DNA from 3 places in the Rossellomorea sp. ABR4_004 genome. Region 3 is predicted to be linked to each of the others. Evidence: riboswitches for the same ligand, from Rfam matches in the RefSeq annotation. Region 3 holds a riboswitch; each other region holds the start of a gene.
What was found. A riboswitch is a leader RNA that binds a small molecule or an ion and turns the genes downstream of it on or off. The one in region 3 is predicted to bind thiamine pyrophosphate.
Positions count from the first base shown of each region.

Region 1: linked by a shared signal. The riboswitch ahead of tenA (thiaminase II) and the one ahead of thiC (phosphomethylpyrimidine synthase ThiC) in region 3 are both predicted to bind thiamine pyrophosphate.
Region 2: linked by a shared signal. The riboswitch ahead of ACXAF2_RS23050 (ABC transporter substrate-binding protein) and the one ahead of thiC (phosphomethylpyrimidine synthase ThiC) in region 3 are both predicted to bind thiamine pyrophosphate.

Region 1 covers NZ_JBSWVM010000001.1:179,487-193,503, reverse strand. The annotation lists gene ACXAF2_RS01105 (DEAD/DEAH box helicase) at 1-1,286, shown strand, start outside; gene ACXAF2_RS01100 (exodeoxyribonuclease III) at 1,461-2,210, shown strand; gene ACXAF2_RS01095 (branched-chain amino acid aminotransferase) at 2,253-2,831, shown strand; gene ACXAF2_RS01090 (hypothetical protein) at 2,861-3,415, opposite strand; gene ACXAF2_RS01085 (phosphatidate cytidylyltransferase) at 3,512-4,426, shown strand; gene ACXAF2_RS01080 (hypothetical protein) at 4,463-4,774, opposite strand; gene ACXAF2_RS01075 (DUF6509 family protein) at 4,948-5,229, shown strand; gene ACXAF2_RS01070 (cyanophycinase) at 5,432-7,963, shown strand; gene ACXAF2_RS01065 (hypothetical protein) at 8,126-8,323, shown strand; gene ACXAF2_RS01060 (histidine kinase) at 8,464-9,600, shown strand; gene ACXAF2_RS01055 (response regulator transcription factor) at 9,597-10,196, shown strand; TPP riboswitch at 10,464-10,571, shown strand; gene tenA (thiaminase II) at 10,689-11,387, shown strand; gene ACXAF2_RS01045 (ECF transporter S component) at 11,380-11,958, shown strand; partial or broken gene ACXAF2_RS01040 (ABC transporter ATP-binding protein) at 12,036-12,434, shown strand; gene ACXAF2_RS01035 (ABC transporter ATP-binding protein) at 12,447-13,400, shown strand; gene ACXAF2_RS01030 (energy-coupling factor transporter transmembrane component T family protein) at 13,397-14,017, shown strand, end outside.
Region 2 covers NZ_JBSWVM010000010.1:5,201-19,217, reverse strand. The annotation lists gene ACXAF2_RS23075 (ArsR/SmtB family transcription factor) at 1-24, shown strand, start outside; gene ACXAF2_RS23070 (cation diffusion facilitator family transporter) at 129-1,022, shown strand; gene ACXAF2_RS23065 (Fur-regulated basic protein FbpA) at 1,114-1,299, shown strand; gene ACXAF2_RS23060 (aldo/keto reductase) at 1,353-2,255, opposite strand; gene ACXAF2_RS23055 (phosphotransferase enzyme family protein) at 2,321-3,247, shown strand; TPP riboswitch at 3,325-3,435, shown strand; gene ACXAF2_RS23050 (ABC transporter substrate-binding protein) at 3,594-4,577, shown strand; gene ACXAF2_RS23045 (thiamine-binding protein) at 4,590-4,883, shown strand; gene ACXAF2_RS23040 (ABC transporter permease) at 4,880-5,641, shown strand; gene ACXAF2_RS23035 (ABC transporter ATP-binding protein) at 5,643-6,380, shown strand; gene ACXAF2_RS23030 (TatD family hydrolase) at 6,373-7,155, shown strand; gene ACXAF2_RS23025 (transcriptional regulator SplA domain-containing protein) at 7,278-7,523, shown strand; gene splB (spore photoproduct lyase) at 7,536-8,564, shown strand; gene ACXAF2_RS23015 (low molecular weight phosphatase family protein) at 8,611-9,039, opposite strand; gene ACXAF2_RS23010 (dicarboxylate/amino acid:cation symporter) at 9,411-10,655, shown strand; gene ACXAF2_RS23005 (cryptochrome/photolyase family protein) at 10,718-12,124, opposite strand; gene ACXAF2_RS23000 (helix-turn-helix transcriptional regulator) at 12,292-12,744, shown strand; gene ACXAF2_RS22995 (universal stress protein) at 12,802-13,326, opposite strand; gene ACXAF2_RS22990 (sigma-54 interaction domain-containing protein) at 13,689-14,017, opposite strand, start outside.
Region 3 covers NZ_JBSWVM010000001.1:1,385,170-1,389,949, forward strand. The annotation lists gene ACXAF2_RS07270 (hypothetical protein) at 15-212, opposite strand; gene thiC (phosphomethylpyrimidine synthase ThiC) at 190-1,947, opposite strand; TPP riboswitch at 2,097-2,213, opposite strand; gene ACXAF2_RS07280 (copper homeostasis protein CutC) at 2,295-2,987, opposite strand; gene ACXAF2_RS07285 (ABC transporter substrate-binding protein) at 3,208-4,146, opposite strand; gene ACXAF2_RS07290 (hypothetical protein) at 4,150-4,689, opposite strand.

The DNA of each region.
Region 1 (14,017 bases), 1.2 Mb from region 3:
TGATACCGACCCTTTTGGAGGGAAAAGATGTCATGGCTAAGGCTCAAACCGGGACGGGTAAAACCTTTGCTTACGTTTTACCCATTCTGGAAAAAGGTAAATGTTTCACCCCTCATATTCAGAGTTTGATCATTACCCCGACGCGCGAGCTGGCTATCCAGGTAACAAGTGAAATAAGGAAGCTCACAACGAAAAACAAAGGGTTTAGCGTTCTTTCCGTATACGGTGGTAAAAGCCATGAGGAGGAAATCAAGGAACTGGAACAGAATGTAACTATTGTGGTTGGAACTCCCGGGAGGCTATTAGATCATCTGAAAAGAGGGAATCTTGACCTATCTCATCTTATGTTTTTAGTCATTGATGAAGCAGATCAACTCCTCCAGATAGGTTTCCTAAATAAAGTTGAAGAAATTTTAAGGAAAACGCCAGCTCATCGTCAAACGATGCTATTTTCTGCGACGATACCTGCTGAAATCAAAAAATTGGGTCACAAATATATGAAAACTCCCCAATTTATCGAGGTGGCGGATGCTGAAAAATCCACTTCCATTAATCAATTTGCCATTTACACAGTGGATAGGGCAAAGCAAGAGACAGTTATTCAATTAATAGAGGCATTTCAACCGAGTAAATCCATCGTTTTTTGCAGAACGAAACGACGGGTCACGAAATTATATCAAGTGCTGAAATCAAAAGGGTTCAAAGTGGCTGAACTCCATGGGGATATCCCGCAGGAAAAGCGTGAAATTGTAATGGAACAATTTAGAGCCGGCGACATACCAATATTAGTTGCGACTGACGTGGCTTCCAGGGGATTGGATATTGAGGGTGTCACTCACGTATTTAATTATGACATGCCTGAAAATGCAGAGGCCTACATTCACCGTATTGGAAGAACCGGGAGAGCGGGTGAAACAGGATTAGCTTATACCCTTTATTCTTCAGAAGAAAGAAGCCTTCTGGACGGAATTGAATCAGAGCTGAATAGTCGGATTCAAAAGCAAAACCTAGGGAATACCATTTCTTTAAAATCAAGAACAACCGCTAAGAAAAAGGGAGATAAAAGACAAGGAAGTAAGAATAGTAAGGATCGGGAATCCCTGTCAAGGAAAAAGGGCGAGTTCAAAGATAAACAATTAACGAGCAAAAAATCCTCTAACTCATTAAAGCAAAAACCTTCAACACATTCGGAGGGGACAGCAAATGAAACGAAGCCTGCCTTTACAGGGAGAAGAACGGGAAAGAAGTCCTCTTCTAAATCTAATAATCAAAAAAATAAACGATAAAATCATGCACACGCATGGTTTTTTTGTGCCGAAATTTCAAGGGTGGGATGAAGTTATATCAGAATAACATCTCGTGTTCAAGTATGTTATATCAGTATAGTGAATGCCTTCGGGTGGTTTTATGGTAGGATAATAAAGGGTATTGCTATGAGTAAAGGAGTTAAATAGATTAATATGAAACTAATATCGTGGAATGTAAATGGAATTAGAGCGTGTGTAAAAAAAGGATTTTTGGAGTATTTTCAACAAATGGACGCAGATATTTTTTGCCTTCAAGAAACAAAGCTTCAAGATGGACAAATCACATTAGAATTAGATGGATACCATCAATATTGGAATTATGCGAAGCGAAAGGGCTATTCAGGAACGTCCGTTTTCACTAAAGAGAAGCCACTGTCTGTCTCTTACGGCATTAATGAAGATATGGAGCCTGAGGGAAGGATCATTACATGTGAGTATGATTCTTTTTATTTGGTGAATGTATATACACCTAATTCAAAAAGGGATCTGTCAAGGCTCAGTGAACGTCTGGAGTGGGAGGATACTTTACGGAAGTATCTTACTGATTTGGAACAACATAAACCTGTTGTTCTTTGTGGGGACCTGAATGTCGCACATACAGAAATAGATTTGAAAAATGACAAATCAAATCGGGGGAATTCAGGCTTTACTGATGAAGAGCGCGGGAAAATGACCATGCTCCTTCAGGAAGGGTTTGTCGATAGCTTTCGGCATATCCATCCAACAAGGGATGATGCCTTTAGTTGGTGGTCCTATATGAGTAATGTCCGTGAACGGAATATTGGGTGGAGAATTGACTACTTCATTGTGTCAAACCGTTTAACACCTTCTATAAAGACCGCAGAAATCCATGCTGAAATACTCGGAAGTGATCACTGTCCTGTATACTTAGAGTTAGAGTAGTGCATAAAAGAAGTAGAGAAATTACATTTGCGGAGGGAAAAGATGTTAAGAAAGAGATTGATGCAGTATATCGAAGAAATGAATGGTAGCGTTGCTTTATTTCCACAGGAAAAAGAATTTGCAGTAAAGCATGGAATCCTGGAAGGTGACAAGATAGTGACACGGGAATCAGGTTCGCGATTTGAAGAAGCATATATCGAGCGTTGTGAAAAGGAAACGGAAGAACTAATCGCTCAAGAAACATTCATATTCCTAGATCAGCCAATCACCTACTTGAAAAAACATAAAAACGAGTTTGTTTTCCTGGAATTGGACTGGTTTGATGTGATCGGGGTGGAGGCTGTTTCGATAGAAGTGGATGACGTGTTTGGAACGTATGATGCGATGCTGGGGTTGAAGCTTCAAAAAAAATATCGCAGTCAAATTGAGGATTATTTGGACAATGCTCTTAAAGGCCAATCATCTTATGACTTATTGTTTAATAATGATGATGGATTATGGGATTTAAACATTACTTTAAACGATCTCCCTGATTTTCATGAAGGCTTGTCGATGATTGCTACCTACGAGCTCATATACGATTTCCTATTCCACCTCCTTCAAAAGGTGGATGAGGCTTAAAGTTGTATCCTCCTCGTAATCGAGGGGGATTATTTTGCTTTTTTTCGTTTGATTGGTTCATAGTCAATTAATATACCTTCATATACCAGCTTCAAATGTGAATGATTTCTGAAATCTTCAGGTGTAATTAAAGCAGGAAGTTTATTCCATAATTTGATTCCTGAGCGTTGGAGAATCTCTGCCACAAATTGAGAACAAAAGTACGAGTTGCTGAATTCTACAGGTTCATTCAATGATACCCCGAAAACCCCTAATAAATTATAGAGAAATTTCGTGCGACTCCTCTTAAACACATTTAAAACCCGCCTCATTTTTACTATATCTCGTTCCGTTACTTCTAATTGATAAATTACACATGTGGTATTGGGATATTTGCTGTAGGTTCCATGGAATATATCCTCTTTAACAAATCCTCCACTAATGGGGTTGTTTGGATGTTTGCGCCCGAAGCTGTATAGTTCGTTTAAGTCTCGGTCAAAGGAGATTGAGGCATGGTTGTAAGGTGCTTTTGTATATTTCTTGATGGATTTGGTAAAAAGAGTTCCAGTGTCTGTCAGTAAAATATAAATATTATTACTTTGCATTTCTCATTCCCTCTTTTAAAGTAGTAGATTTTCCCATATGCTTAATTATACAGTATTTTTATCGTTTGAAATATAGTCATTTTAAGGGGGATGATGATGGAATCGGCTATATGGACTTTATTTGTTATTTTTATCGGTTTGGTCGTAGTGACCGTCCTCTTTTTACAGATTAAGAGGAAGCAAAGAGGTAAAGATTTCTCTCGAATTTCGTTACGGGTTAAAACCTGGTGGGGGATGTTTGTTGTCTTTTGTTTGGCTACCCTGTTTAATCCCATCGTATCCATGTTCTCCTTGATGATCCTTTGCTTCTTTTCTCTTAAAGAGTACTTTTCTATGATGCAAACGAGAAAAGCGGATCGAAGGATTTTCTTGTGGGCTTACTTATCGATCCCCATTCAGTTTTATTGGATTTATATTGGATGGTATGGGATGTTCATTGTGTTTATTCCAGTTTATGTGTTTTTGTTATTACCTCTGCCTCGATTATTGGGGAAGGGAACGTTGGGGTTCCTTCGCTCTGTCAGCTCGACACAATGGGGTCTGATGCTGATGGTTTTCGGGTTAAGTCACCTTGCTTATTATCAGGTTGCTAATCCAACAAGTGGTGCGAATCTAGTGCTTTTTTTAGTTGTGCTGACCCAGGTGAGTGATATTGTTCAGTTTGTTGTATCGATATACATCGGGAAGCGTAAGGTAGTACCAACCTCTAATCCAGCTATTACATGGGAGGGCTTTTTGGCTGCTGTGTTGCTGACGACGTGCGTATCTTATTTTATTTATCCTTATTTAACTCCTCTCGATATGAAATTCGGAATCCTATCGGGCTTGATTATCAGCGTTACTGGTTTTGTAGGGAGCTTGACGATTTCTGTGTTGAAACGTGATCTCCTGATCGGTGATCAAGAAAAATTTGCTTCATTAAAAGAAAGTTACCTCAATCGAGTCGATAGTCTAGCCTACACATCCCCCATATTCTTTCACATCATTCGTTACTACTTTGATTTCATGTAAAATGGGGACGGACCTTCACAAGGTCCGTCCCTCTTACTATTGACCCTTATTATCATGGCGCTTGCTGATTTCTTCTGTGACGACATGAGCCAGGTTGTCGTTTCCGAAAAGGGAGAGGACACCCAGTAAAGTTGTGTCGGGAATATCTTCAGACTCTTCTTTAGGGACCGTTAAGTCAATTCCTTGCAATAATGCGGGATTTTCCCCTTGATTGGGGTAGGCTTTCTGATAAAGGGCTGCAGGGTCAAGGTCATGATTCACACACCACTGCGCAAACACAAGAATCATCATATGCTCGTCCTTTTGATAGTTTTCAATGATTTTTTCTTGCATCTCTTTAGAATTCATTGCATTCTCTCCTTAAACTTTGTATCTATTTCTATTATAACGAAGTTTGGGGAGCAAGCCCATTCATTTACCTATTGAGCTGATTAGAGGAATACGTTTTTAAAATCCACCGGTTTAGGTGTATAATAGGATAATGAAAGAAACTTGTTTCACATTGAAAGGACGTTAGATAAATGAACATTACGAGTCATAGTGCCGAGGAACTGAAAGATCCTACTGGTATACTAAGTGGAGATCGATATGAAGTTATTCTTGATATTGAAGTACCCGAGGATGATGAGCTATACAGAGAACAGGGTATTTACATAAAAGTGATTTTTGTTCGCGACGAGAACGGTTCCAGGATCGTACAGTCGACCATTGTAGAAAGAAATACTGAGACGTATCTTGACTTTGAATTAGAAGAAGATGAAGAAAGTCTCCTTCTTTCATATTGTGAGGAAAATATCAGGTAATCGATAATAAGCTGCACCCTCTACGTTCGAAACCAAACGAATGTAGAGGTTTTTTTGTTATTGGTTCATTTATTACCTTACCATAATCACCCCATTTTAACCCATTCTCTCTTACGTGACTGATAATTCAGATACTTCGGAGTTGGCATGGAAATTGCATAATAATTAATTGAAAATAGATTAATAGAAGGGAGAAATGTTGATGAATGGTTATTGGGGTAAAGTGAAGAAACTATTCATTGTTATAACTGTATTTGCAGTTATAAGCAGCTTGGCAACGTCCAGTACATTTGCCAAGAAAAACGAAAACAGCATCAAAGGAAGTCTATTAATTGTCGGAGGAGCTTTAGGCAGCAGCAACTCGGCTGTTTATGAAGAATTCATAAAACTATCAGGGGGTAAAAAGAAAGCCAAAATAGGAATCATCCCTTCTGCTTCAGGCTCTTTGAAGTCATCAAATCAATTTAAGGAAGATTTGATTTCCTATGGTGTAGCAGAAACAGCTATTGAAATCCTTCCTCTATCTGCTCATGATTTCTCAGGGACAGAAGAAGACGAAAGCGAATGGAAAGATAACGCTCAAAAGAAAGAAATATCTAAAAAAATCAAAAAGCTGACAGGTATTTGGTTTGTCGGTGGAGATCAGCTTAAGATTACAGACACATTAGTTAAGGACAATGGAAAGAACACGAAAGCCTTAGATGAAATTTGGAAGGTTTACCGCAAAGGAGCCGTTCTTGGTGGGACAAGTGCCGGAGCAGCCATCATGAGTGATGTGATGATTACAGGCGGTGATAGTTTAGGAGGGCTTCGTCAAGAGTTTATAACTGAAGACGTATCCAGTCCTGATGAAGAATATGCACCTGTCTATATTGAAAAAGGCCTTGGATTCTTTCAGTGGGGAATTGTGGATCAACATTTTAATGAACGATCACGTCTGGGTAGACTAGTGGCAGCAGCCATCCGATACGAAACCAATAAAACCCATTTTGCTTATGGAATTGATGAAGATACGGCGATGGTGGTAAACAATGAAAAACAAACGATTTCAGTATTAGGCAGAGGTAACATTACGGTAGTGGATGTATCTCAGTCAAGACTATCAGGAAAAGAAATAAAGAATATTGATCTTAGTTATATTTCTCCTGGCGATGTGCTCAATGTGCAAACGAAAGAATTTAACATGAGCGAGGAAAAGGTTGAAACACGAGACTATGAATATTATAACTTTAAACCTCTGTCGGCTACCGGAGTTTTATCATCCTATGGAACATTACCACATTACCTGTCGTATTCCCTGGTTGACAATGAGGCGGTCGATGAGGTTTATAGTTATATTTACGATAGTGAAGGACATGGTTTTGAGCTGGAGTTCAAACAGACAGATGAAACAAACGGGTATTGGGGTTATCAGGATGGTCAAAAAGATTCATACTCCCTATTGCATGTGGAAATGAATGTTTCACCTGTTTCCGTCCATTTTCATAAGAAAAATCAGCTTTCACATGACTTTACTTCTTCCTCATTAGAAGTACCTGAAAGTTCTTTTGATCCTGACATAAAAGGAAGCCTGGTAATCGTTGGAGGAGCTTTAGGAAGTAGTAATGAAGAAGTGTACAGCGAATTTATCAATCGGGCAGGGGGAAATGGGAAGATAGGGATTATCCCTGCTGCAAGTTCCAGTTTAAAGTCTTCACATGCATTTAAAGAGGACTTGTCATCATTCGGTGTACCTCAAGAAAATATCGACATTCTGCCCCTATCCAACCATGATTTTAAAGGGACAGAAGAAGATGAGTCTAACTGGATGAATAATAAAAATAATTCGTATATAGCAGAAAGTATACTGGAGTACGATGCCATTTGGTTTGTAGGAGGAGATCAAACAGATATCACCGATACATTGTTAAACCAAGATGGAACTCAATCATTAGCCCTTGAAAATATTTGGGAAATCTATCGTAATGGAGCCGTTCTTGGTGGTACAAGTGCAGGAGCTGCAATCATGAGCGATGTGATGATCGCAGGTGGTGGAAGCTATGACACTCTATCAAAAGGCTTCTCTGATACGTATGACGGCATGTCTCAACAAGAAGGCGGTCCTGGATATCTTGAAAAGGGATTAGGATTTTTCCCGTACGGTATCGTGGATCAGCATTTTGATAAAAAATCACGATTGGGACGTTTAATTGCAACCACTGCTGAACATGGAGAAGAAAATGAATTCTCATATGGGATAGATGAAGATACAGCGATGATAGTGGATAACGAAGCGAAAACCATTGAAGTAAAAGGTAGAGGCGGCGTTTCTGTAGTAGATTTGAGTCAGTCAAATCTATCACAATCATCGCATACGTATAAAAATGTACACTTATCATGGATTACCTCAGGAGATCAATTAAATTTAAACACGAAGGAATATACGATCAGTAATCATAAAGTTTCAACAAAAGACTATGAATACTACAAATATAATGCTGCTCCCCATACAGGAGTATTAACTCCGCATCCTTCACTTGCAAATTATTTAAGCTATAGCCTTCTTGATAACTTTGGACAAGATGTAGTGAAAAGCTATAGTTTTTCTAAAGATGAAGGATTTGAACTGACTTTCAAAAAAGGAGATCAATCGCAAGGCTTTTGGGGTTATAAAGATGGAAACAAAGATGATTACTCATATCTCAATGTGAAGATGGATATCGAACCAGTACAGATCTCGATTGAAACCCAATAAAATTGAACGGAAAGCCTGGGCGGATTGAAGCTCAGGCTTTTTCAAAATGAATCAACGATTACTAGGTCATTTGGAAGTATATATAATTGCTAGCATTTGTTATACTAGTGATAACATAATGATAGCGGCTGCTAGCAGTTTGATAGGTAAGGAGGGTGAACCTTGTCAGATCAAGGAAGAATGCAACTTAATGTAAGGGTTAATAAAGAAACATCAGAGAAATTGGATGAAATCGTTGAATACTATCAGCAAAACACGAAAATTGGAAGAGTTTACAAAGGTGATGTATTAACAGATATTATTCATAAATCCTATGAAATCATGCAGAAGCAAAAGGCGATTCAGAATCGGAAATATTAGTAGTTTTTATACGATTTTCTTGTCTATTCGGCGGGGGAATTCTTATACCGTTTGTATGAAAATTGGTATAATTTATGTCATACTATAGGTTACATAGTTAAAAAAAAACTGAAAGTAAAAGAGGGTATTTTATTGTGCAAATGCCGAAAAAGTTAATCAATATTCAAAAAGGTTCCGGAATTTCCCCGTACATATGGAGCATCATCAGCATCCTGCCATTTTATTTTATCTTTCAGTCCTCCTCTACAATCGAAATAGTTGTAGGGATTTCCTTGACCATCATGTTCTTTATTTCTTTGCGATTTGCTTTTATTTCAAGGGATTGGCCGGTTTATTTATGGACATCGATATTAATCGCAATATCCATTACCATGACCATTCAATTTAATTTTATCTATTTTGCTTTTTACATTGCCTACTATAATGGCAATATAAAGAACCGGGTGGCGTTTTTAACCCTATATATCATTCACTTGGTGTTAACGACGGCATCGATCAATTATAATTTTGTTATACAGGATGAATTATTTTTATCTCAATTTCCTTTTATTCTGATTATTTGGATAAGCGTCATTCTGTTGCCGTTTAATATTTACAACCGAAATAAACAGGTGCAGCTCGAAGATCAGTTGGAAGATGCTAATAAACGTATATCAGACTTGGTCAAGCAGGAGGAACGCCAGAGGATTGCCCGTGATCTACACGATACATTGGGTCAAAAGCTTTCTCTTATCGGCCTGAAAAGCGATCTGGCCAGGAAATTGGTGTACAAAGATCCAGAGCAGGCCAGAAGCGAGTTAAAGGATGTTCAGCAAACGGCACGAACGGCTTTAAGTGAAGTAAGGACAATGGTATCTCAAATGAGGGGAATTCGACTAAAAGACGAAATCGTCCGGATCAAACAGCTATTAAAGGCAGCGGAAATTGATTTCGTGATGGATGATGAGATCATGCTGCCCCAGACATCACTCTTTTTGGAAAATATCTTGAGCATGTGCCTAAAAGAAGCCGTGACGAATGTTGTCAAACACAGCAAGGCGTCACACTGTGAGCTGATCATCGAAGAATCGGATAAAGAGATGACCATCATAGTGAAGGATGATGGAATGGGAATCGAGGGAGATTACACACAGACTAAAGGTAGCGGCTTAATAGGTATGAGAGAGCGGTTAGAATTTGTGAATGGGAGCTTGGACGTTTATTCCGATAATGGGACCACTTTGATTATGAGAGTGCCGAAAGTGATCAAGCAAACAGAAAGGGAGGGAATGGAATGATTCGAATTGTTATTGCAGAAGACCAGAGAATGCTATTAGGTGCCTTAGGCTCTTTACTTAGTTTAGAGGATGATATGGAAGTGGTTGGAAAAGCAGGGAATGGAGAAGAAGCCATTGCCCTCGTCCACGAGCTGCAGCCGGATATTTGTATCATGGATATTGAAATGCCTAAAAAGACCGGTCTTGAAGCAGCGGAGGAATTAAAAGGAGAGAATTGTAAAGTGATTATCCTGACAACCTTTGCCAGGTCCGGTTATTTCCAGCGTGCATTAAAAGGTGGGGTGAAGGGTTATTTGTTAAAGGACAGCCCAAGTGAAGAACTGGCGAACTCGATTCGTCTTGTAATGGAGGGTAAACGTATTTATGCACCAGAGCTCATGGACGATGTGTATAGTGAAGAGAACCCCCTGACTGACCGTGAAAAAGAAGTGTTGGAGCTGGTTGCTGACGGGAAAAACACGAAGGAGATAGCCGATGAGCTTAGCCTCAAAACGGGTACCGTACGAAACTACATCTCAACCATACTCGACAAGCTTGAAGTTAAAAATCGAATCGAAGCCATTACTCAATCAAAAGAAAAAGGTTGGTTTAAATGATGGGCAGGGACGGACCTCCATGTTGGAGGTCCGTCCCTATAACCATAATCTATCGGATGTATATTTATCAATCCCTTCAATCACTTAAGTTTGCTTAGAAAGAGCTTCATGCTAAATGAATTCCATTTAAATTTTCATTGGGGGTATCCTTTGCTATGATTGGTTTTGTGTGGAAAGTGCCGATGGGAAATTGATGAAAGGTATTCTTTTTGGTGTTGACAAGTAAAAGAATCGTGGTACGATAACATCGAAAACAAATTTCATAGGACGATCCACTAGGGGTGCCTTCTAAAAGGCTGAGATTAAAGTGTGACTTTAAGACCCTTTGAACCTGATCTGGTTGAGACCAGCGTAGGGAAGTGGTGTTTGAAGATCACATAGAATCGAATTCTATTAAACTGATCTCAAGCCACTTTCTGTATGCGGTATGCATAATGAAAGTGGCTTTTTTTGTTGCCCATTTCGGGTCGTCTGGAAAAGGAGAAAGATACTATGTCATTTACAGCGTACTTAAGAAACGAAGTGAAGGAAATTTGGGAAGCGAGTTTTCACCATCCTTTCTTAAAAGGTATCGGGGATGGAACCCTTCCCCTTGAAAACTTCAGGTACTACATTCTGCAGGATGCCTATTACCTCTCACACTTTTCAAAGGTGCAGGCACTTGGTGCAGCCAAAGCAACAGACTTACATACTACATCCAGAATGGCAACACACGCAGTAGGAACGAATGAAGCAGAGCTTTCACTCCATGAGAATTTCTCAAACCGTTTAGGGATTACGGAAGAAGAAAAACGGCAGTTCAAACCTGCTCCTACTGCCTATGCGTACACGTCGCATATGTATCGTTCCGCACAATATGGGGGACTCGCAGATATTCTGGCTGCAATACTCCCCTGCTACTGGTTGTATTATGAGATCGGTGAACGCTTGAAATCATGTACACCTGAGGAGTCCATTTATCAGGAGTGGATCGCAGCTTATGGTGGAGAATGGTTTCGGGAGTTAGTGGATGAACAGATTCAGCGACTGGATGGATTGGCAGAAACGATGACAGAATCAGATAAGAAAAGAATGACAGAGAATTTCATTTTGAGCAGCATGTATGAATTACAGTTTTGGGAAATGGCGTACACCCTTGAGAAGTGGCCGTTTCAGACATCTCTAGATAAGGAAGGTAGAGTACATGTCTAAATTAAAGCTCACAGACATTTTAGTAACCGTCGTGATCTCCATAGGTTTTGGAATTATATATAAGCTATGGGGACCGGTTTACAACCTGTTAAAGCCATTTGGATTGCATGCTGATCAACTGATCTATGGTATGTGGTTCATGGCGGCAACCGTTGCTTTTTTAATCATTAGGAAACCTGGCGTCGCACTTCTGGCAGAAATTGCAGCGTCTTCAGGGGAATTTCTCATGGGAAGTGAATGGGGCCTCGAGGTGCTCCTGTTCGGTTTGATCCAAGGTTTGTTTGCAGAGTTGATTTTTCTTATCACCCGCTATAAGCGTTATGATGTCATCATCATTTGTACAGCAGCTGTGGGCTCTGCATTTGGCTCAATCCTGATGGACTACTTTAAGGGGTACATGGGAGACCTCGTTCTGTGGAATTTATCACTTTTTATTGGTGCCAGATTAATAGGATCCATCGTGATAGCAGGCATAGGAGCCTTTTATCTTGTTAAGGCTTTGGAGAAAACGGGGGTAACCAGTTTGGTCAGACGTGCGGACCAAAAAGATTATGATGTCTTGAATCAGTAAAGGAGGAAAGGACGATGCATATAAAAAATCTGCGCCTTACATTTTCCGGTTCAGAGAAACTGATGTTTAAAGACATAAGTCTTTCGATAGAAGACGGAGAAAAGGTATTGTTACTCGGGCCATCTGGTTGTGGCAAATCCACACTCCTCCAGGTTTTATCCGGTGTGATACCCCATTCCATAGATGTGCCGATGAAAGCTGGATCGATTGAACGCCCTGAATCCTTCGGGTATGTCTTTCAAGATCCGGACGCTCAATTTTGTATGCCCTATGTAGATGAGGAAATTGCTTTTGTTTTGGAGAACAACCAGATTCCAAGAGACGAAATGCCAGGGATAATCAAAGAATTGTTAGAGAAGGTGAATTTAAGTCTGAGGGATTCCCATACGAAAATCTCCTCTCTATCAGGGGGGATGAAGCAAAAATTGGCGATTGCTTCTGCCCTTGCGCTCCAACCCCACACGCTATTTCTGGATGAGCCTACATCGATGTTGGATGAAGAGAGTACAAAATCGGTATGGGAAACAGTGAAAAGGACATGTAAAGATAAAACGTTACTTATCGTTGAGCATAAGCTGAGTCACGTACTGGAGATCATTGATCGTATTATTCTATTCGATGCGATTGGAAGAATAGTGGCTGATGGTCCAAAGGCTCACATTTTATCACATTTCAAGGAAACATTGAAATCAGTAGGGGTATGGTATCCGGACGCGTGGAAAGATTATCTTTCTTCCCATCCTCCGGAGAAGGTGAACCCGTCTGGAAAAAAGAATTTAAAGCTAGAAAACTTCAAAGGGTATATACACAAAGAGGATAAGATTCACATTGAAAAGGCCGTCAGCTTTAAAGGTGAGTGGATTGCAATCACAGGAAATAACGGAGCAGGGAAATCAACATTACTCCACAGTCTCATGAAATTCATCCAAACGACCGGGACGTATGAATTATATGGGAGACAGGTGAAAGGAAAGAATGTTCCAGAGGAATGTACGTTTGTTTTTCAAAATCCCGAGTTTCAGTTTGTAACACACAGTGTGTTTGATGAAGTTGCGTATACTCTTCGGCTCAAGAGAGTGGACGAAGGGATAGTGGAGGAAAAAGTGCATGCACTATTGAAGCGATTCAAGCTTGATCCATACAAACATCATCATCCCTATCATTTATCCATGGGGCAAAAGCGCAGATTAAGTGTCGCAGCGTCCCTTGTCAGGAATAAAGATATTCTATTATTGGACGAACCGACCTTTGGGCAGGATTCCCATAATACGTATGCGTTACTTGAGATGCTTCAAGACTATCAAAAAGAAGGATCTACCATTCTGATGGTGACACATGATGAGAACATCATTACTCACTTTGCATCCAGAGTATGGGTGATTGAAAATGGGCGTCTCACCCAGGATTTCTATAATGAGATTGCAGGTAGTAAAGCAATATGAATATAGAAATTGAGCATAGAGAAACCTGGCTCCATCAAATCAATCCCAGCTTTAAGCTCTTGACCTTGATCGGGATTTTTGTATTTCTGCTTTTTATTCATTATCTTAACTGGTTGTTATATTTGAGCTTTCTCTTTTTTCTCCTGTTATGGGTTTTCTCAGGGTATTCATATAGAACCGTCAGTATAATGATCCTACCCTTTTTTCTTGTTTTCATCTCTACAGCTTCATCAATGATTTTATTTGGGAAAGGTGAAACAACATGGATGAAATGGGGATTGATCCACATTACCGAAGAGAGCTTTTATCGGGGGATCCATGTTGGATTGCGTACCATTGTATTCGCTATATTGGGATTACTATTTGCTCTTACTACGAGACCGGTGAAGCTTTTCTACTCCCTCATGCAGCAACTGGGATTAAAACCTAAGTATGCATATAGTTTTATGGCCGGATTCAGACTAATCCCCATTATGATTGAAGAATTCTTCACGATACGAAACGCCATGAGAGTCAGGGGAGTTGAAGAACAAAAAGGAATAAAACACGTATTCCATAAAATGAAATCGTATTCCATTCCCTTGCTTGCCCAGAGCATCAGAAGAGCCCACAGAATT
Region 2 (14,017 bases), on a different contig from region 3:
GAGTTGGAGGAACGGGACCGGTAAACCAGTCGCGAAATGATCCAAAGTATTCATTTTTTGGTTATTATTCAACGATTTGAATGGTCTCAGTTGAATAAGAATCAGAGAAAGAAAGTGAGGGATGTCAAGTGGGCCACGACCACAGTCATGGACACAATCAGAATAAAAAAGCATTATTAATCAGTTTCCTATTTATTTTTACCTTTATGATCGTAGAAGTCATAGGTGGAATCGTAACAAATAGTCTTGCTCTTCTTTCCGATGCGGGACATATGCTTAGTGATGCAGCCGCAATAGGTCTTAGTTTGGCAGCTTTTTATATAGGTGAGAAGGCATCGGATAAAGGGAAGACGTATGGGTACAAGAGATTCGAAATACTGGCGGCGTTTATTAATGGCATCACGCTGATTCTCGTTTCCCTCTATATTTTCTGGGAAGCGTATCATCGTTTCATGGATACTCCTGTGGTTTCACCAGGTATGATGGTGATCGCCATCATAGGTCTGGTTGTAAACATTATCGTGGCATGGATTTTAATGAGAGGAGATACGGAACATAATTTGAATGTTCGAAGTGCCTTTCTTCATGTACTTGGTGATATGTTGGGTTCAGTAGGGGCCATCGCAGCCGGACTCTTGATTTATTTCTTTGATTGGAACTTGGCTGATCCCATTGCATCTGTCATGGTTGCCATCTTAATTGTCATTTCCGGATGGAGAGTAACGAAGGATTCTATTCATATCTTAATGGAAGGATCTCCAAAAGGTATTGATACGGAAAAAGTGAAAAATAGCCTGGCAGCTGCCCCGGGAGTCATTGAAGTGCATGATCTTCATGTCTGGTGCATCACGTCGGGATTCACAGCCCTAAGCTGCCATGTGGTGGTGGGAAACGAAGTGAATCGAGATACGGTTTTATTACAACTCTCAGCCTATCTTGAAGAGGAATTTGGCATTCATCACTCTACGATTCAGGTTGAGGGGAGAACTGTCACAGAGGGCCATCATCACATTTGTACGTAACAGCGCGCGATTTCACCTAATATTTCCAATGTGTAAGAGGATGTTTAGTTCACTCTGGATTTGGGGTATATCCTCAACTGGAGGGATGAACATGTTACATCAAGAAAATAAATCAGAGAAGCAAAAGACACCTGAATTTAAAAAGGATTTCTATATTCAACAATTATTAAGGATTGGCGTATATAAATATTTCGGTAAGCAGCTTTATGAGCTCTCAATGAATGAACTGCAAGAAGTCTATCTGGAATATTACGTTGGTGGAGGTATAGCGAATTAAAAAAGACGAACCTTTTAGAAAAAGGATCGTCTTTTTTGCTGTAGTAAGACTTATTATGGCACATCATGTCCCATAGAAGTTTGCAAGATTTCAAACCATTGATCGTGGTTTAAAGAAATGGAAAGAGAGTCGATTGCATGTTGAATGCGTTCTTTTTTACCTGAACCGACGATGGGCATAATCTTTGCCGGGTGATTAAGAAGCCATGCATATAGAACTTCATCAATACCCTTTGCACCTGTTTCTTCTTGTATCTTATTCAATGCATGTTGAAGACGAATGGCTTTTTCATCCTCTCCTCTGAAGATTGCCCCGCCTGCGAGTGGAGACCAGGCCATCGGCGCGACACGCTTCTCCTGACAAAGATTTAACGTACCGTCTTCAAAGTTTTCTAAGTTATAGGCCGACAATTCAATTTGGTTTGTGATCAATGGAAATGGCAAATAAGATTGAAGCATATTCCATTGATGATCTTTAAAGTTTGATACTCCGAAATGACGCACCTTACCTTCTTCTTTTAATTGAGTGAAGGCTTCAGCCACTTCTTCTCCATTCATAAATGGATCAAGCCTGTGAATCAATAATAAATCGATATAGTCCGTTTTCAGATTCTGCAGGGAGTTTTCAACAGAAGCCAAAATATGCTTTTTACTCGTGTTGTAATGATGTGTTTTATGTTCCGGGCGGTTGTCGGAAGGCAGGACAATACCGCATTTCGTTACAATCTCCATTTTTCCCCGTATAGATGGCTGAAGGTTGAGAGCCTCACCAAATAAGGCTTCACAAGTATACGAGCCATAGATATCTGCGTGATCAAAAGTCGTGATTCCGTTTTCAATATTGTGCAGGATTAAAGAAAGAGTGTCTTCCTTTGATTGATTCCAGTCTGCAAGTCTCCACAACCCATGTATGATTCGTGAGAATGATAAGTCTTCCGTCATTTGTATTCTTTGCATCGATGCAACCTCTTTTCATATGGTATGTAGACATTCTTTCATAGTCATACTAAACGTATATTACTATGTTTGGAAAGGAATTAAAAATGATTGACCCTCTTCAAGATCTATTATTGAACTGGAAGGTTCATCCTTCCTCCATAGAGAGCATGGAAAGTTCTCCGAATGTTTATAAGGTGAAGAGTCGGGAGAAGACATTTTATTTGAAAAAGAGATTGAACTCTTCAGTGGAAAAGCGAATAGAAGAGCTGCTCTTAACTTCTTTTTTACTGGAAAAGGGACTTGCTGTTGAAAAGCCGCTGTTAACTGTTTCACAACAGCCCTATGTACAACAACATCAAGTTTTCTACTCCCTGTATCAAGCTCTGGAAGGACAGCCATTACAAGTCTATTCCTTAACTTCTATGGAAAGGATGGGAACGCATCTCTCTCAACTCCATAGCAGGCTGAAACAATACGTCAGTAAATACGAGGTAGAAGAATGGAAAGTTGAAACACATTTGAGAGAGTGGATAGGCGGAAAGGGTACTAAAATGATAGAAAGGTGGGGTGAGGGGTTTCTTGGCAGGCTAAATGAATGGTCTTCTTCCTATAGCAAATTACCCCATCAACTCGTCCATAGTGACTGTCATCCCCGTAATATCCTTATGCACGAAGAAACGGTGACAGGAGTCATAGACTTCGAGAGGATACGAAAAGCACCCCGTATTGCAGATGTCTGTTACTTTCTTGCAGGGATGCTCAAAGACCAGTTCAAGCAAAGGGAGGATGAGCAATTTGAATGTATCCATGCCTTTATGGTGGGCTATCAGGCCGATGGTACTTTAACTCAGGAAGAAAAGGAACTGATGCCATTCTTAGTCATTATCATTCTTCTTCAATACACCTTTTTTTACAATCAAAAAGGGTATTCACACGTTGTATCTGCATACATCCCTTTCATTAACAGGCTGGTAAATTCCGGTGTTTGTGAACGGGTATTTCAAATGTAAATCTATTTAAGAGGAAATGCTTGAATATCCACCTTTTCTGTGGCAAAGTAGGGAAGAAGATAACGTTTAATTTCATAGTACAAGTGTAGGGGGACCGGTGTGGCCGGTTGAGATTGTATCCTGACAGATACTGACCCTTTGAACCTGAACTGGCTGATACCAGCGTAGGAAACATTCTCTTAAACATTACATCATCATGTTTAACAATGCGTCCCTCGCTGAAGCTTGGGGCGCTTTTTTTGTTGTGTCCTAACGTTATAAGGTATTTTACATTCATTCTCTCTACTATGTGAAGAATAGAGAATAAACGTTACAACTACATACAAGGATTTGAGGAGGAATCATGATGAAAAAGTGGATGTATATCATCAGTTCTGTCTTTCTTTTAACTGCTTGCAGTGGAGGAGAAAATACATCAGAACAGAAAGAAGGTCTAAAAAAGATTTCGGTTGTACTCGACTGGACACCGAATACCAATCACACTGGATTATATGTTGCAAAAGAAAAAGGATATTTTGAAGAACAGGGACTTGATGTGGATATCATCTTACCTGGTGAGGCAGGGGCAGATCAACTCGTTGCCTCGGGTAAAGCTGAGTTCGGGGTTGGATATCAGGAAAGTGTCACCCAAGCAAGGGTACAGGACGTACCACTCGTATCTATCGCTGCGGTCATACAGCATAATACATCCGGGTTTGCTTCACCTAAGGATAAGGGTATAACGACTCCAAAGGATTTTGAAGGGAAAAGTTATGGAGGATGGGGATCAACTGTAGAAAAAGCCGTCATGACGTCTATTATGAAACAAGAAAATGCTGATGTAGAGAAAGTGGATTTTGTAAACATGGGAGATACAGATTTCTTTACTGCCGTGAAACGGGATGTTGACTTTGCATGGATCTACTATGGATGGACGGGGATTGAAGCAGAGCTTCGCGGTGAGGAATTGAATATGATGTACGTAAAGGACTACTCTGAAAAACTGGATTATTACACCCCTGTTTTGACGACGAATGAAAAGATGATTAATAAAGACCCTGAAACGGTCAAAGCATTTTTAGCAGCTTCTTCAAAAGGCTATGAGTTTGCAATCGACAATCCAAAAGAGGCCGGTGAAATCCTTTTAGGTGCAGCTCCGGATCTTGATAAAGAATTAGTCATGAAGAGTCAGGAATGGCTGGCTCCTAAATACAAGGATGACGCTGACAGATGGGGAGAGCAGAAGCACGAGGTTTGGGAAAACTATGCTTCATGGATGTATGATAACGATTTATTAGATAAGGAACTGGACAGTAAAAAAGCATTCACAAACGAATTTTTACCAAAATAAGAGGTGAACAAAATGGGGAACGCACTCGTAAGCATACAAATTATTCCGAAGACGAAAAATGGTGAAGACGTTATACCATACGTGGATGAAGCCATCGCGGTCATTGATAAATCTGGTGTCCGTTATGAAGTCCATCCATTAGAAACAACAATGGAAGGGAATCTATCTGACTTATTTCAGGTGATTGAACAAATGAATGAACGAATGATTGATATGGGCAGCTCAAACGTCATTTCTCAAATCAAGGTATTATATCAGCCAGCCGGGATTGAAATGAATCAATTAACGGAGAAGTATAAAGGATGAAAGCATGGATATCGAAAGGATGGAGACCCTTCTTGGTCATCATCCTTTTATTCATCATTTGGGAATCCACCATTAGAGTATTTGAGGTGCCGGCATGGCTAATGCCTTCACCTTCAGAAATATGGGCGGAAGGAGTCGCCTCATGGTCCACGTTTACAGGTCATCTTGCTTCGACAACCCTCCTTACAATCGGTGGGTTTGTGATTGGATGTACGATTGGAATCGGGACTGCGGTTGGGCTGCACCTTCTGCCTAAGGTAAGAGAAGCGATATATCCTCTTATGATTTTGTCTCAAAATATTCCGATCATCGTCCTGGCACCTCTACTTGTAATCTGGTTTGGATTCGGACTATTGCCGAAAATCATTGTCATTACCCTGATTTGCTTTTTTCCGGTAGCCGTCTCGGCATTGGATGGATTCCGGCAGACAAACGCAGAGTACATCCTTTATATGAAAATGTCGGGAGCGACAAAAAGTCAAATCTTTCGAAAAGTTGAATGGCCGCATTCACTTCCTTCCATTTTCTCAGGATTGAAAATTTCAGCTACCTATAGTGTGATGGGGGCGGTGATTTCTGAATGGTTAGGTGCCCAGAAAGGAATCGGTGTCTATATGACTCTCGCCTCTTCTTCCTTCAGGACAGACAGGGTATTTGTAGCCATCTTCATGATTATGCTGCTCAGCCTCGTTTTCTTTGGGATCATTTTGGTATTGGAGAAAATCATGATTAAATGGAATCGAAAGGAGGACAGGTAACATGACGACTTTATCCATACAAAATATGTCTAAATACTTTGATGGGGAGCTGATCCTCGATGAGCTATCCCTTCATGTTGAAGAAGGTGAGTTCGTCTCGATCCTTGGTCCTTCCGGAAGCGGGAAGAGCACCCTGTTTCATGTGATCGGTGGGTTGTTCACACCAGATTCCGGAGACATTCAATTAGATGGAAAATCGATAAATGGTCAAAGAGGGACCATCAGTTATATGCCGCAAAGTCCGTCCCTCCTGCCATGGAGAACCGTGATGGAGAATGTGATGCTTGGCCAGGAGTTACATGGGAAGAGAGATAGGGATAAAGCGCTAAGTATGATTGAACGGGCGGGCTTAAAGGGGTATGAGAATGCGTATCCTGATGATTTATCCGGAGGGATGAAGCAGCGGGTGGCGTTCATTCGTGCCCTTGTCAGTCCTCAATCTTTTTTATGCCTGGATGAGCCCTTTTCTGCCCTGGATGAATTCACGCGATTGGACATGCAGAAATGGCTCCTTTCCATTTGGGAAGAAGATTTGAGTTCCGTTCTATTTGTAACTCATAATATCGACGAAGCCCTGTTCCTGTCAGACCGGATCATTGTATTATCGACTCGGCCAGCCAGGGTCCAGAAGGAGTTCAAAGTACCATTTCCCCGTCCCCGGGATAAAGAAATTCTCTTGACGGAGGAGTTTTTGAAATGGAAAACGAGTATTTTTGAGGAGCTTTCTCAATATGTGTAAACCTTCCTTGATTGATGCCCATATTCACTTGGATTTATACGAAGGGTACGAGCGTGATAAGATTCTGCAGGAACTTGATCTGTATTCTGTAGAAGCGCTCATCTCTGTATCGTTCCACCTTCAATCGTCGATGACAAATATAGATCTCTCAAGAAGAGATGCAAGGGTCAAACCTGCTGCAGGATTCCATCCTGAGCAGGATCTGCCTTCTGATGGAGAAGTCGAGGAGCTTCTATCATTGATTGAGCTGCATCAACACGAAATAGTGGCGATCGGAGAGGTGGGATTGCCATATTATAAAATGAAGGAACACCCTGAAGTTGAAGTGGAGCCGTATATCGATCTTTTGGAACGGTTTATGATCCAATCAAAAAGGATCAATAAACCGATCATCCTTCATGCCGTGTATGAGCATGCGCCTATCGTTTGTGATCTGTTAGAAAAGCACTCCATTGAAAAAGCTCATTTTCATTGGTTCAAGGGAGATGAAAAGACGATTGAGAGAATGAAGGAAAATAACTATTCCATCTCCATTACTCCTGATGTCCTTTATGAGAAGGAAATACAAGACCTGGTTAAGAAGTACCCAATCGAGAGACTTATGGTTGAAACGGATGGCCCTTGGCGTTTTGAAGGGATCTTCCAGGGGAGGATGACCCACCCAGGAATCATGCATCGGTCCATTGAAAAAATCGCCGAAATAAAACATATCAAAGAAGCAGAAGTATATAAACAACTGTTTAAGAATACAACCGAATTTTATGGGATTTCCTAAATCAGGCTTCTCTTGCATCATTGGTGCAGGAGAAGTTTTTTTATAAACATCTTTTACCATCATATTTATCACGAAGATAACAAAAAATGATAGTAATGACGTTTAGGGAAAAGGTGAAAAGAATGGAACTGAATGATCAATATATGCCTTATCAAGCAGGCGATGTAGTATATGTGATTTATCGGAATCCGCATACACAAAGTGTAGCCAACGTGCAGGAAGCAGCCGTTGTGCATGATCCGGAAAATCCGAACGAACTGGCATTATTTTTATATGAAACCTATTATCCTTTAACACATGAAATTGCGGTGTATTCTTCAGAAGCTGAAGCTGAGCAAGCCTATACTCAATCATTTGGAGACCTGTAGGAGGGATGAATCATGGTTAAACCGTTCGTGCCACAATTGGTCTACTTTGAACCGAATGCCTTGGAATATCCCCTTGGTAAAGAACTCAAAGAAAAATTTGAAAAAATGGATGTGGAAATCAGGTACACAACATCGCATAACCAGGTTCGTAATTTGCCGGGGGACAACCATTTTCAGAAATACCGGATTGCCAAATCCACATTAGTAGTCGGAGTGAGAAAAACGTTGAAGTTTGATACATCCAAACCGTCTGCTGAATATGCCATCCCATTTGCAACAGGGTGCATGGGTCACTGTCACTATTGCTATCTGCAAACAACGATGGGGAGTAAACCATATATACGAACGTATGTGAATGTGGATGAAATATTTGAATCGGCGGACAAGTATATTGCAGAAAGGGCTCCTGAATTCACACGCTTTGAAGCTGCTTGTACGTCCGATATCGTAGGGATCGATCATCTCACTCATACCCTAAAACGAGCCATCGAGCATTTTGGCGAATCCGAGCATGGCAAGCTTCGTTTTGTGACGAAATTCCATCACGTCGACCATCTGCTTGATGCCAAACATAATGGGAAAACCAGATTCCGGTTCAGTATCAATGCCGATTATGTGATTAAGAATTTTGAGCCTGGTACATCTCCTTTGGATAAGCGACTTGAGGCCGCGGGGAAGGTTGCGAGAGCGGGGTACCCATTAGGATTCATTGTGGCACCTATCTATATCCATGAAGGATGGAAAGAAGGATATAAGCAAATGTTTGAACATTTGGAGGCTCACCTGCCGGAAGAAGCGAAAAAAGATTTAACCTTTGAATTCATACAACATCGTTTCACAAAGCCGGCTAAAAGAGTCATTGAGAAAAATTATCCGATGACAAAGCTTGAACTTAATGAGGAAGAACGTCGATATAAATGGGGTAAATACGGGATTGGCAAGTATATTTATCAGAAGGATGAAGAGCAGGAAATGAAAGATCATCTGTATGCTTATATGGAGAAGCATTTTCCAAATGCGAAGCTGGAGTATTTCACCTAAAAAAAAGGGACTGATTACAATACAATTTCGGTTGTAATCAGTCCTCTTAATGTAGTTGTGGAAGAAGATTTTCTAAATCTTTCACCCGTATGGCAATTTCATCACATATTTCTTGATAGTGCACCCATTCTTCAATAAGTGTCTTGGAACGCTTCCTTGGATTAGGCAAATTCCAATAGATGACTTTATCTTCTAATTCAGATGGAATCTCTATCTTATCATCAAATTCTGTATCCTGAATCGCAACAATAACCGAAGCGTCATCAAGTTCATTCATCTCGATGCGAGTAAGTGGGAAGGTACTAATGTCGATACATAACTCTTTCATTGCTAAAATGCTGAATTCAGCACGATTCTCGGTAACCCATCCGGCACTTTTAAACGACCAATCCGACACATCGAGCTTCTCGGCCCACCCTTCAGCTATCAAGCTGCGCTGTTGACTACTTGAAAGAAAATAGACTGTTTTATTCATTTTGGGTATGTTCCTTTCTATTTTCATGCTGTTATTACTATTTACCCAATCACGTAGCATTTAATCATTAAAAGAAAAAAAGAAAAGATTGGAAATCGATTTGTAGTCATAAAGATTCATTCAACTCCCACATATTGTGATGGGTGTGAGGTGAAATGTAGTAAAAATGTTTTAATTCACCCCTAATCTTCTTCAATTATTAAAAAAATCAGTATAATAGGAAAAGGAGAATGAAGATGGAGCAAACAAAATGAATGGAAAGGCAGTTCAGGAGAAGATAATAGAAAAATTCAAAAAATAATAGTTTTGCAAAAAGTAATTAAGGGTAAACATCTTTTAATTATTTTGTATTCAATAGGGGAGGTACATCTATGAAATTTAATTTAACAACTAAGATTATTATTGCCTTGATACTAGGGGCGATTGTGGGATTACTGCTTAATATTTTTGCTAAAGATATATTTGATATATTAGATCCTTATCTATTTACTCCGTTAGGGAAGATATTCCTTAACCTCATCAGCATGCTTGTCGTGCCAATTGTTTTTCTATCCATCGTTCTTGGATCTGCAGGACTTGGTGACCCTAAGAAGCTGGGGAGAATAGGGTTGAAGACCATCGTTTTCTTCTTAGTGACTACCTGCATTGCCATCGTGATCGGTTTATCTTTGGCTTATGTCATTGATCCCGGTTTGGTAGAGGGAATCGACAAAACACAATCAGAAGGTTTTGAAACGGAAGAGGCTCCTCCTGTGGGAGAGACCCTCATGAACATTATTCCAAAAAATCCACTGACGGCGATGACAGAAGGAAATATGCTGCAAATCATTGCGTTTGCCATCTTTATTGGATTTGGATTAACAGCTTTAGGGGATAAAACAAAAGGAATATTAAAGCTTGTTGAACAAGGTAATGATCTTATGATGTACCTTGTGACACTCGTGATGAAATTCGCTCCATATGGAACATTCGGATTAATCGCTTCAGCAATAGGAAGCCAGGGTTTCAGTGCGTTAAAGGCGATGTGGCTTTATTTTGTCGTCGTTCTTGCAGCATTGATCATTCACGCCATCGTTACCTATGGTGGAACGATCCTCCTTCTGGCAAAAAAGAATCCGCTTTGGTTCTTCAAGAATTTCAGTTCTGCGATGAGTGTAGGATTCAGTACATCAAGCAGTAACGCGACGCTTCCCATCTCTATGGATGTCGCCCAACAGCGTTTAGGCGTGTCGAAATCAGTCAGTTCATTCGTTCAACCATTGGGAGCTACCATCAACATGGATGGTACTGCGATCATGCAGGGGGTTGCAACCGTCTTTATCGCCCAGGTATATGGTGTTGACTTATCATTGGAACAACTGATTACAGTTGTACTGACGGCTGTATTAGCCAGTATCGGTACAGCAGGGGTTCCTGGAGTGGGATTGATCCTTCTTGCGATGGTATTAAGCAGTGTAAACCTGCCGGTAGAAGGAATTGGATTAATTCTGGGGATTGACCGCCTGCTTGATATGGCAAGGACTTCCATCAATATTTCAGGAGATGCAGCCTGTGCGTTGTTTGTATCAGAATCTGAAAAGAAACGTACAATTAAGGAACAAAGAGGAGAGGCGTAATCTTCTCATATATTAAATCGAGTCTATCGCCTGTAAAGGCGATAGACTCGATTTTTTTATATCTATTTAATCTCTTGGTAGCGCTCTAATGCCCGATTTCTCGCGGATTTATGGTCCACGATTGGATAGGGATAATCTTCTCCCAGGATGACCCCCGCATCTTCCAGAATATCCACGGAAGCTTCTGAAGGGTTGTGGATATGTTTATTGGGAACCTCTTTTAATTCGGGAACCCACATTCGGATATAAGTGCCTTCTTTATCGAATTTTTCACTTTGAAGGGTAGGATTGAAAATACGAAAGTAGGGGGCTGAATCAAAGCCGGAGCCTGCAACCCACTGCCAGCCCATTGAATTATTGGCGAGGTCTGCATCAATCAGTGTATCCAAAAACCATTTTGCACCATCTTGCCAAGGAATCAGTAAATGCTTGGTCAGGAACGATGCAACAATCATTCTGACACGGTTGTGCATGAACCCCGTTGCCCATAATTCTCTCATTCCTGCATCAACGAGTGGATAGCCTGTCTCTCCTTTTTTCCATTTTTCCAAATGATCCCTTTCCTTGTGCCAACGGAATTCCTTGAATTTCTCATTTACAGGTCGTGTGGTGGACTCAGGAAAATGAAGCAGGACGGAGTAGGAAAAGTCTCTCCAAATTAATTGTTTAATGAAGGGTTCAACCTGAGTACCTTCTTTGTCAAGGAGTGAATGATACAAGCTTCTCACCGATATGACACCAAGAGTTAAGTAAGGGGATAAGGTGGAATGATGGCCTTTTGCAGGGAAGTCTCTTCCTTCCGAATAATCGTTGATGCTTTTTTTAATAAATGCATTATACCTTTTAATAGCTGCTTTTTCGCCGGGTTCCCAAATGCTTTCCATGATGTGAAACCAGGGAATAGAGGGCAGGAGATTTAAATCGTCCATGGATATACCCTCCGCATCAAGGTCCGGGACCTTCACTTTCTTCACAGATGGGAGAGGTTTCGGGATGTCCTCCTTCCTTAATGATTTATAAAATGCTGAGTATACTTTATAAGGAGTGTCGTCATCTTTTTTGATTTTCCAAGGGGGAAGAAGAAGTGTCCCTTCAAAGGTTTGAACATCTATTCCTTGTGAGGATAAAGAACGGGCTAAAGCGAGATCCCGCTCATAAACTCTTGGATCATAGACTCTATTCCAATAAACCCCTTGTGCATTTGTTTTCTGAACCCATTGGGGGAGCAGATCTTCTAGTTTTCCTTTATCTAGCCAAAGTTGTCCGTTAATCGATTGAAGGGCCTTCTGGAAGGACTCTAAATTCTGAAAAAGCCACCACTTCTTAGCTTCTCCAGGGGGAGAGTGAGAAGTTTCCTCATCCAGGATATATAGAGGAATCACCATTCCTTCTTGAGAAGCTCTATATAGAGCAGGGTGATCGTGAATCCGAAGGTCCTCCCTAATAAGGACAATGATGCGTTTTGTCATGATTTTCCCTCCTAATAGCCGAATTCGTCAATTCTTTACCTAAAGTATAGTAAAATAAAGATGGTGATACAAAAATCAATGGGTTTGATCAAAATATTTAAATATTCTTGAAAATGGAAATGAACATAGTGTAATATTACACTATAAAAGAAGTAAGGTGTGAATCGATGACAAAAGAAGAGATCGTTCTAATCATTTCAGATAAATTAAGGCTAATACGAACAGAGGCAGGTTATACACAGGATAAGATGGCGAACATTATAGGATTATCAAAAAAAACCCTTGTTCAAATTGAAAAAGGAAGAGTCATGGCCGGCTGGACAGCGGTCATTGCCATCTGCGCATTGTTCAAAGATAGTGAAACCTTAACCACTAGTCTTGGGGGGGAGCCCCTTGAAATCATAGAGACCCTAGCGCGGGAAGGCATTGATTATCGAAAGGAAAAAACGTTAGGCGGGAAGGTATGGTGGAAAGATGTAAAGAAGAATGATGAATACATCCTTCAGCAAAACCTTTTCAGTCAGCACTTCCGAATTTTGGACTTTGAAGACTATCGTATATACAGCAGCTTTGACGAGAATAATGCCCATAAACGTTTTGATGAATTGACGGGGAAGTAATACATATTTAAATAGAGGGACGGACCTATCAAAGGTCCGTCCCTCTATTCGTTTCTTTTATTTTACAACCAGGACGCTGGTTTCACAGTTTTGAGTGACTTTTTCACTGACGCTGCCGAGCACCCATTTTTTCATGCCGGATTTTCGGCTGCTCCCGACTACTACCAGGTCTGCCTGGATTTCTTTGGCATATTCACATATGCGTTTTGCTTCTGAACCGGATAGGTGAATATAGTTTGCCTCAATACCATAAGGAGAAAGTTTTTCTTTTGCATTTTTCAAAAAGTGATGTGTAGAGGATGGTGTCTTAATTTCATGACGCTCTTCCTCAGAAGTATGAACTTTGTTGTCCGGTGAAACTGACAAATTCCCCATATAATTGTTATCAAACCCTGGTGACGTATCTGCCAACGCGTGGGTAGGGGTATAGTTGTCATGACTATCATTTGCTACCTTTTCATCTGATATATGGAGTACGGTTAATTGTGTATCTATAGAACCTTTTATTAATTTTTGCACTTCATCCAATGCTTTCTTGCTTCCATCGGTTTCATCGTAAGCTAACAAGATATGCTTATACATCTAAATCACCTCATCAATAGGATATCTATTATTTACCCAATAATAAGTTTTTTAATCTTTTTCAGGAAAATGATGAATGGAATAATGATCATTTTTAATCTGATTCAACACTTGCTTTACAACAAAGAAAGAGCAGAACGGGGGGAAGATCCGTTCTGCTCTTTCTCTTTGATTAAAACTCATATAATAGCAGGAATATGTTTAATTTGAATGGTATTTATTAAAGCATGCTGATAATCCAACCAATGACAACAATTGCTCCAATGACCATTAAGATCGTACGTACCATGAAAATCACCTCGACTTATCGTATCAATGAAATATGTTTTGTATTTCTAACCGGTTAATATAAAGTTACCCTGTCAACGAATAGTTAAAACCTTCTCTTCATTATTATTTAACCAGGTTACTCCTTCAGGCGTAATTTCTGTTCCAACTCTCCCTCTCTGGATCATTACATATCCAAGATCCTTGAGCTCGTTTAATCTTGTCCTGATTTGTTGAATGGATAGAGGAGTGGAGGTTCGTTGCAGGGAAGAATGAATCTTTTGTCTGCTGGCTCGCTTTCCTTCTTCAAAAAATTCAACTAAAGCGGTAAGAATATTAACATACTCCCCGGTTTTAGACATTGTGATAGAAGGAAGGGAAAAGGTATCTTTAGTATGTTCCTTTTCGATGAAATTATCATCAT
Region 3 (4,780 bases):
TCACTTACACGTTTCTAATAATAGGTACTTTCTACATAATGACATTTGATACAAGATCTTGTTACATCCGTTTCATAGAAGACATGCCTGCAGTTTTCCTGAATGCTCTTCACTTCTTTTTCGAGTTGGATGACTCTCTGATTGAGCTTTACGATATCATTCTTCAATTTGAGTACATGACAAAGAGGTTCATCGGTAGATGTTTGATCCATTTTCCACAAACTCCTTCGATTTTTCTTTCAATCCTTTTTCTATTTCCTTATAAGCGTCATCCATGCCATTCTCCTTCATTCCCCTTATATCATGCGATATTCTCATTGAACAAAATTTCGGTCCACACATTGAACAAAAATGGGCCGTTTTTGCCCCTTCTGCAGGAAGTGTTTCATCATGATACTCCCTTGCACGTTCCGGGTCCAGGGATAAATTAAATTGGTCATTCCATCTAAATTCAAATCGAGCCTTAGAAACGGCATTATCTCTTACTTGTGCCCCTGGATGCCCTTTTGCTAAATCCGCTGCATGTGCTGCGATTTTATAAGCAATGACACCTTCTCTCACATCATCTTTATTAGGTAATCCGAGATGCTCTTTTGGCGTTACATAGCACAGCATGGCTGTTCCAAACCAACCGATCATGGCAGCCCCTATGGCGGAAGTAATGTGATCATATCCAGGTGCAATATCTGTCGTTAATGGACCCAGGGTATAAAAAGGGGCTTCATGACAGATTTCCATTTGCTTATCCACATTCTCTTTAATCATATGCATCGGTACATGACCGGGGCCTTCAATCATCACCTGTACATCATGCTTCCAAGCAATTTTGGTTAGCTCGCCTAATGTTTCAAGCTCGGCAAACTGTGCTTCATCATTCGCATCAGCAATTGATCCGGGCCTTAAACCATCTCCTAAGGAAACGGAGATATCATAGGCTTTTACGATCTTACATATATCTTCAAAATGTGAATAAAGAAAGTTCTCTTTATGATGGGCAAGACACCATTGTGCCATGATTGAACCTCCACGGGAAACAATGCCTGTTGTACGTTCAGCCGTCAGCTGAATATACCGCAATAATACACCTGCATGAATGGTGAAATAGTCAACACCCTGCTCCGCCTGTTCGATCAATGTATCCCTGTATACATCCCAAGTAAGATTCTCAGCAATTCCGTTTACTTTTTCAAGTGCTTGATAGATCGGTACCGTGCCAACAGGGACAGGGGAGTTTCGAATGACCCACTCCCTTGTTGTATGAATGTTTTTACCTGTTGATAAGTCCATTATGGTATCGGCACCCCAACGAGTTGCCCACGTCATTTTCTCCACTTCTTCTTCAACGGAAGATGATACGGCAGAGTTTCCGATATTCGCGTTTATTTTCACATGAAAGTGACGACCGATGATCATCGGTTCACATTCAGGATGATTGATATTAGCAGGGATGATGGCCCTGCCATTTGCTACCTCTTCTCTTACAAATGAAGGATCAACATTTTCCCGGATAGCGATGAACTCCATTTCCGGTGTAATGATTCCTTTTTTCGCATAATGCATTTGAGTCACATTACGACCCATTTTTGCCCGTATCGGGGTACGTTTGATAGTAGGGAACGACTCTACGTTTGCACGAGGATCGTCTCCTTTATAGCCGTTATCTTCCGGTTCGATTTCACGTCCCGGGTAAGCCGTGACATCCTGACGTTCTTGGATCCACTCTGTGCGAACGGAAGGTAATCCTTTAGTAATATCGACTTGGTAACGCTCATCTGTATAAGGTCCGCTTGTATCGTATACACGAACCGGTTCATTCTCTTCCACGCCAAAGGTAACACTCGTCCTACTCAGGTCAATTTCTCTCATCGGTACATGTATGTCTGGCCTTGATCCTCCCACATATACTTTTTTACTGTTATTAAATTGCGTTTTTAACTCGATTGCCACTTCACTTCTCCTCCTTTTGATTGGATCTTAGAGGATACTGCGTCAGGCATCCCCATTGTTAAACAAAAGGACATGAAGACACAAAAAAGGGTCCTGAATCATCAGAACCCGAAATGTCTAAAAGTAGTAAGCGCATCAAAACACAAATAAACGCTTCCATACTACTTCCCTACGCTGGTATCATCCAGATCAGGTTCAAAGGGTCAAAGAACTTATGCGTTCTCCTCTCAGTCCAAGCAATGTATCGGACTCCCCTAGTAGAAATATTGATAGTATTCAATTGTATTACATACTATTATTACCATAATTTATTCTTTTTTCCAATAGTAGGATAGTAACAAATCAAATTAGGACATAATCACACGTTTGATTTCCATTACCTTTTTAGAGTCTATCCCTAAGTCATAGCTCCCATTATGATAGACACCTGATCCTACATGATATTCTCTTGCTTTTAGCTTGCTGTGTATTTCGCCTATATTTTTCACCGTTAAACCCGAGCCTGGCATGATAATGGGACCACCCATTTTCTCTATTTCCCTCAGTTCACCAATCGTATCCAGTCCCTTACTCACTTCAGATTTTCCTCCTGATGTGAGAATTCGATCAACATTTAAGCCAGAATGGAATATTCCTTTACATAAGGCTACTGGATCATCTGACTGGTCGATAGCGCGGTGAAAAGTAATCGATTGACCCTTCGCACTTTGTACGATCTCTTTTAAAGCGTGGGAATCAAGCTTACCTTCATGTGATAATGCGCCAAAAACGATGCCACAGCCTCCCAGTTCAACTATGGTCCTAACTTGATCGGCCATGGTATGCAATTCATCAGACTGATACGAGAAAGATTTACTATGTAATCGGATCATAATCTGAACAGGAATCGAAACAGTCTTTAATACTTTTTCTATCACATGAAAATCAGGAGTTAATCCTCCCTCATGTATGGCAGACACCAATTCAAGTCGATCTGCTCCGGATGCTTCTGCAACTTTGGCATCCTCCTCATTCAAGACTATGACTTCCAGTTTGCTCATGTTGAATTCTCCTAACGTAATGATGTTACGTTAACTTTATCACAATGTTGAAGATTGTTGAACTTGTGATGAAAAGGATTTCCCCGAAAAAATGTTGCTATTAAGAAAGAAGACAGTACGAATACGTTTACTTTATAAAACCTATAAAAAGTAACAATCTATCAGAAAAAGACAATGATTCCTCTTGCAAATCATTGTCTTACTCTCCTCACATCCAACCTTATTCGGAAAATAAATCTGGATACACGGTTTTTGCTGTTAGCTCAACGGCTTCTCCAATACGGGGTCCCGGTCTTGACATAATGTCTGAATCCAAGAAATAGACTTGGTCATTTTTCACTGCATTTACATCTTTCCAGCTTTCCCGTGACTTGATTTCAGCTGTCGGCTCGTCGACATACCCCACTGTCGTCAAAATCATATTAGGATTCCGTTTAATGATTTCTTCTTCGCCTACTTTCACCCAGCCTTTTTGGTCTACAAAAATATTCTCGACCCCAGCCGTTTCCAGTATTTCCTGCTGAAACGTTTCTGCACCTGCTGTATAAATATCAGGGGAGGGACTGATTTCAAAATATACTTGTTCTTTTTCCTTTAGTGTACTTACCTTTTCTTTCACATCTGAAATTTGTTGCTTGATGCCGTCTACCAATTCGTCCCCCTTCTTCTCTACTCCCATTACCGTTGCAATTTGTTCAATATCCCCATAAACATCTTCAAAGGTTTGGGCAGATTGAATGACGAATACGTTTAATCCTGCCTCCTCAAGCTGCTTCACTCCGGCATCATCTCCAGTGGTATAGGCAATGACAGCATCAGGCTTTAGCGCAATGACCTCTTCAGCATTGACCGTCATGGAATCCGATACTCTTTTAATCTCTTTCGCTTCTTCAGGATAGTTGTCGAATTCAGTTGCCCCGACTACCTTATCTCCAGCTCCGATGGCAAAGAGAATCTCTGTGTTACTCGGCTGTAAGGAAATAACGGTTTCCGGCACTTTCTCAAAGCTAATCTTTTCCCCCCTGTCATCAGTCACAGAATAAGACTCATTTTCAGGCTTGACTTCCTTTGTGGATGTTACTTCTTCCCCATTGCTGCACCCTGCGACAACAACCAGGATAATTGATAATAGTAAACTACTTAACCATGACTTTTTCATATTTCATCTTCCCCGCTTCTCTATATTTTTTTCGCGATACGATTTACTCACAAAAGGAATTTCTTCAATCCCTTCACATTTATTCACATACACAGCCATTACAAACAGGACATTTGCCAGTAAATGAGCGTATTTAAATAAAATATTCTCCACTTTCATCTCAGTACTGACTTTATGTAAGGCACGGACGGACTTTTTCGCTTCACTGCGACAGGTATGAAGCGTACATGCGGCTGTACAGCCTTGAGGAAGGACAAAGGTTTGGATACGATCCTCGACTTCCAACACATAACGGTCGTACATTTGGCTCAATTTATTCAAGTCCTCTTCCATGATGGCCGTCATCCCCCGCACCGAGCCATTGAGATGGTACGCCATCTCAGCTAAATATAGTAAATCGTCGTGCACTTTCGGTAAGTGTTCCGTCAATGATGACGCGAGTCCGATTTTAGTCGACAGTGAATCGGTCCGGATCTCAAAATCTACGGTTGAAACAGACTCACGCATATAGGGATAACATAAGTAGCGGAAATCCTTTGCCATATGTAAGTTCCTCCTTTCTGAATGATGTTTGTGAAACACCTATCGTATCTTCCGGGAGGGTACATAAACACAAAAAAACCACCCAAGAATA